Regions from separate parts of the Streptomyces sp. NPDC059010 genome, predicted to be linked through region 1. Evidence: riboswitches for the same ligand, from Rfam matches in the RefSeq annotation. Region 1 holds a riboswitch; the other holds the start of a gene.

Region 1 (2,340 bases):
ACGCGCTCCTTCATCTCGCCCGCGGCCTTGTTGGTGAAGGTGATCGCGAGGATCTGCCCCGGATGCACATTCCGCTCGGCGAGCAGATGGGCGATGCGATGGGTGAGCACACGGGTCTTGCCGGATCCGGCGCCGGCCACGATGAGCAGCGGGGTGCCGGAGTGCACGACGGCGGCACGCTGGTTGTCGTTCAGCCCTTCCAGCAGCGCGGCGGCGTCGATGACCGGCCGCGGGGCACCGTCGCGGTAGTGGCCGTCCCGGTCCGGTGGCACGTCGAACTTCCCGCCGAACAGATCGTCCGGAACCGACTCCGGAGCGTGATCGTCCTCGGGCGGCGGGGGCCCCTCCTCATGGCCGCGGGGGGCTTGGAGGTCCGCCAGGAAGCTGTCGTCAAAGAGGCTGCTCATCGCTCTCCGAGTCTAGGGCGCCCCACTGACAGCCCGCGGCCACCCCGAGAACATCGCCCGTTCCAAACCGCGACGATCTTCCACTCCCGCCCACCCGGCAACCCCCTCGCCCTACAGAACCACCTGGTCACAGTCCGCAACGGCCACCCAAACCCAAACCACCGGCCGAGAACCCCACCCCTCCACAGCCCGAAAAAAGACCCCCGAAGATCCCTCGAAGATCACCCGCTCCGCCCCGACCGCACTCCGCCCTAAGCCGAACAGAAACCCCATCCAACCCAAAACACCCCCACCCCACCAAGCCCCCACAGGAACCCACGAATGGACGACCGCCCACAGCTCCCTGACTCAAGGTCACGAAAATGTATCGGGCATATCGAACATCAACCTTCACAGGCACCACACGAGTTGGCTACCGTGCCGGACAGGCCGCACGACCTCCACCGGCGAACGACGCCGGGCCGCGCGGCCTCCGCCGAGTCCGGTACGCCACCGCAGCCGGAGCCGGGGACCCACCGAACTTGGGGTGAATCGGCCCGGACCCGCCAGGGGACCGGCCGTAGGGCAACCCTTCCGATCCACCCGCCCGAACCCGACAGCTAACTCGGTAGGCGGAGCACGGAAGGAGTCGCCTCCCTTGGCGTCGCACCGCAAGTCGCGTCCCGCTGGGCCGCGCGTAGCAGGCATACGGACCCCCGCCCTCGCCACGGCGGCCCTCACGTCCGTGGCCCTGCTGTCCCAGACGGCCAACGCGAGCCCGTCCACCGACGACAAGCCCAGCCTCGAAGAGGTCGAGAAGAAAGTCGACGACCTCTACCGCCAGGCGGAGACGGCAACCGAGAAGTACAACGCGGCCAAGGAGAAGACCGCGAAGCAGCGCAAGCGCGTCGACACCCTCCTCGACGACGTCGCCAAGCGCACCCAGGAGCTCAACGAGGCCCGCGAGGAACTCGGCCGGTCCGCCGCCGCCCAGTACCGCACCGGCGCCGCGGCCCCCGACACGGCGACCTTCCTCCTGTCGGAGACCCCGCAGGACTACTTCGACCAGACCCAGCTGATGGACCGTATGACCGGCCGTCAGAAGGAGGCGGTCGACGACTACTTCACGCAGCAGTCCGCGACGATGAAGAAGCGCCGGGAGGCCACCCAGAGCCTCGAAACGCTCACCGAGTCGCAGACCGACCTGCAGACGGCCAAGTCCACGGTCCAGACGAAGCTGTCCGACGCCCGCGAACTCCTCTCCAAGCTGACCGCGGAGGAGAAGGCACGCCTCGCCGCGATCGAGAAGCGCAAGCAGGAGGCGGCCGCCCGCAAGGCGGCGGAACTGGCCCGCCAGCAGGCGGAGGCAGAGGCCGAGCGCAAGCGCCAGGAGGCCGCCCAGCAGCAGGAGACCACCCAGCCGCCGGCCGACTCGGGCACCTCGGCCCCCTCCTCCTCGGACTCCTCGTACGCCACCAAGGCCGAGAAGGCCCTGGCCTTCGCCCGCTCCCAGATAGGCAAGCCGTACGTCTGGGGCGCCACCGGCCCCGACTCCTACGACTGCTCCGGCCTCACCCAGGCCGCCTGGAAGGCCGCCGGCGTCGACATCCCCCGCGTCACCTACGACCAGGTCAACGCCGGCACCACGGTCTCCCTGGCCAACGCCAAGCCCGGCGACCTCGTCTTCTTCTACGACGACATCACCCACGTGGGCCTCTACATAGGCAACGGCATGATGATCCACGCCCCGAAGCCCGGCGCCTACGTCCGCGAGGAATCGATCTACTACGACGGAGAGTCCGCAATCCACAGCGTCCTCCGCCCCGCCTAAGGCACACACACGCGCGCGTGGCCCACAAATCCCCCACGCGCGCGTGCCCGTGAACACACCCCCGCGGCCCCGCCCCACCCACACACCGCAGGCGCCACGCGAACCCCCACTCAGGGACACAGG
Region 2 (2,340 bases), on a different contig from region 1:
CCGGGGGCCCGGGTGGTGATCCATCAGCCGGGGCTGCCCGAGCCGGTCGAGGGCCAGGCGAGCGATCTGGCCATCCAGGCCGACGAACTGACACGCGTTCGGGTCCGCCTTGAGGAGATGCTCGCCCACCACACCGGGCGCGACCGGGAACAGGTGAGCGAGGACATCGAGCGGGACAAGATCCTCGACGCCCGGGAGGCACTGGAGTACGGGCTGGTGGACCGGATCATCCCGAGCCGCAAGGCCACCCTCGCCCCGCCGACGGGACGGTGACCGGCCGGTGCTTCCACCCGAGTTGCCGCCCCTTCCCGCGCTGACCCGCGCGGAGGGGGAGCTGATCGACCGTTACCTCGACGTGGTCGACCTGCTCGGCCGGATCAACCCGGCCCAGCACGGCGACACCTACCGCGGACTGCGCGCCGCCCAGGCGCTCGTGAGCAAGGCGGCCGCGCTGCGGGACGCGCTGGCGCTGATGCACCAGCGCGGCGAGACGGAGCTGCACGCGCTCACGCTGGCGCGTGCGTTGCGCGTGCTGGACGGGGAGCGCCGCACGGCTCGCGTCACGGTGCCGCCGCGCTCCGACAGTTGACGTCCCCTACGGACCCGGATCCGGACACCCCGACCCTCTGACGAGGCGTCCGGCCCGGCGCCGAAACGGACCAAATGGCGTACCCCCTTTCGGCGTAGTCACCTCTCCTTTTGCGCGCCCTTCAGGGTTGCGCAAGGGGCATGACCGCTAGGCGGAATTGGGCGTTCCATCCCTGGTCCGAGGCTCCTCGGGCACCTGGACACCGACCCGGACGCAAGGGTGTCCACCCGAACGGGTGAGTGGTGAGTAACACCACAAATCCCCGATTCCGTTGGGTTTTTCGTTCATCCGTGCGTCAAGATCCCTGTCTGACGACAAGCCCCCGCCACAGCGGCGGGGCGGTCCGGGCGGACGCCGAGTCCTGCCGCCGCCCGGATGACCGGTCGACAGGAGTGGATCGGCAGGAGTGGAGGACCCGAGCAAGACGGGTCGCCGGAGCGGACGTTCGTTCGAGCCGAGCAACCCTTGGGGTGAAGCCGCGGCAACGCGGCCGGGCAACTTCGCCAGCCCGAATCCGACAGGTCATCCTTCACAGGCGGCTGACGAAGGGTTGCGCATGACTGCGCTCAATCGTGTCCCGTCGCTCATGGTCCGGGCCGGTACGGCTTCGGCTCTCACCATCGCCGCCGTGGGCGGATCGATCGTGGCACCCGGCTTCGCCTCCGAGGCGGAGGCCGCCACGCCGGCGTCGAAGGCACTTCAGGTCGCGGCCTCGAAGAAGGGCTCCCCGTACAGGTGGGGCGCCACCGGGCCGAACCGGTTCGACTGCTCGGGGCTCACGCTGTACTCGTACAAGAAGGCGGGCAAGAAGCTGCCCCGTACGGCGGCCCAGCAGTACAACAAGACACGCCACATCTCCGCCGGCAACCGCAAGGCCGGGGACCTGGTGTTCTTCCACTCGGGGTCGAACGTCTACCACGTAGGCATCTACGCCGGGAAGGGAAAGCTCTGGCACTCCCCGAAGAGCGGTGACGTCGTAAAGCTGCAGAAGATCTGGACCAGGAGCGTCTGGTACGGCCGGGTCAAGTGACCCTCCCGGGGGCGGTGGCGGCGGTCTGACACGCCGTCACCGCCCTCGGGGCCGCAGGCTCTCAGAGGGCCGCCAGCGGCCCCGCGAGGAGCCCCAGGCCGAAGGCCGTCAGCGCGGCGCCCGTACCGACCGTGACCGCCCTCGCGGCGCGCGGCCGGCGCAGCCACCTGCCGAGCCGGTCCACCAGCAGGGCGACCACCTGGAACCACACCAGCGCGATCGCGAGCACGATCAGCGCGAGCAGCAGCGTCCGGGGCAGCGCCGGAGCGCCCGCGGGCACGAACTGCGGCAGCACGCTGAGGAAGGTCAGCGACGCCTTCGGGTTGAGGGCGTTGGTGACGAAGCCCTGCCGCAACGGGCGGCCGGTGGAGTCCTCGCGCGCGTCGGCCACCTCGGTGTGCCGCTGCCGCAGCGTCTGGACGCCCAGATACAGCACATAGACACCGCCCACCACCTGCAACGCCCGGAACAGCGCCGGTACGGCGGCCAGCACCGCGGCGACCCCCACCACCGCCAGCGTCACATGGACCAGCAGCCCGGCCCCGATCCCGAGGGCGCAGGCGATGCCGGCCCGGCGGGAGACGAGGGCGTTGCGTACGACGACGGTGAAGTCGGCCCCGGGCATGGCGACCAGGCCGGCGGAGACCCCGGTGAAGGCGATGAGCTGAGCGTCCATGCGGCCAGAGTGCCGTGCGGAAGCCTTCAGCAGGTATGTCGAATA

Evidence for each region. A riboswitch is a leader RNA that binds a small molecule or an ion and turns the genes downstream of it on or off. The one in region 1 is predicted to bind cyclic di-AMP.
Region 2: it holds a riboswitch for cyclic di-AMP, as region 1 does, so the genes downstream of both, ACFWYS_RS36885 (C40 family peptidase) here and ACFWYS_RS01615 (NlpC/P60 family protein) in region 1, are expected to answer to the same signal.

The regions. Positions count from the first base shown of each region.
Region 1 is NZ_JBHYJA010000001.1:326,733-329,072, reverse strand. It holds gene pcrA (DNA helicase PcrA) at 1-407, opposite strand, end outside; cyclic di-AMP (ydaO/yuaA leader) riboswitch at 871-1,036, shown strand; gene ACFWYS_RS01615 (NlpC/P60 family protein) at 1,045-2,217, shown strand.
Region 2 is NZ_JBHYJA010000046.1:80,574-82,913, reverse strand. It holds gene ACFWYS_RS36895 (ATP-dependent Clp protease proteolytic subunit) at 1-273, shown strand, start outside; gene ACFWYS_RS36890 (hypothetical protein) at 281-589, shown strand; cyclic di-AMP (ydaO/yuaA leader) riboswitch at 932-1,142, shown strand; gene ACFWYS_RS36885 (C40 family peptidase) at 1,146-1,619, shown strand; gene ACFWYS_RS36880 (LysE family translocator) at 1,681-2,295, opposite strand.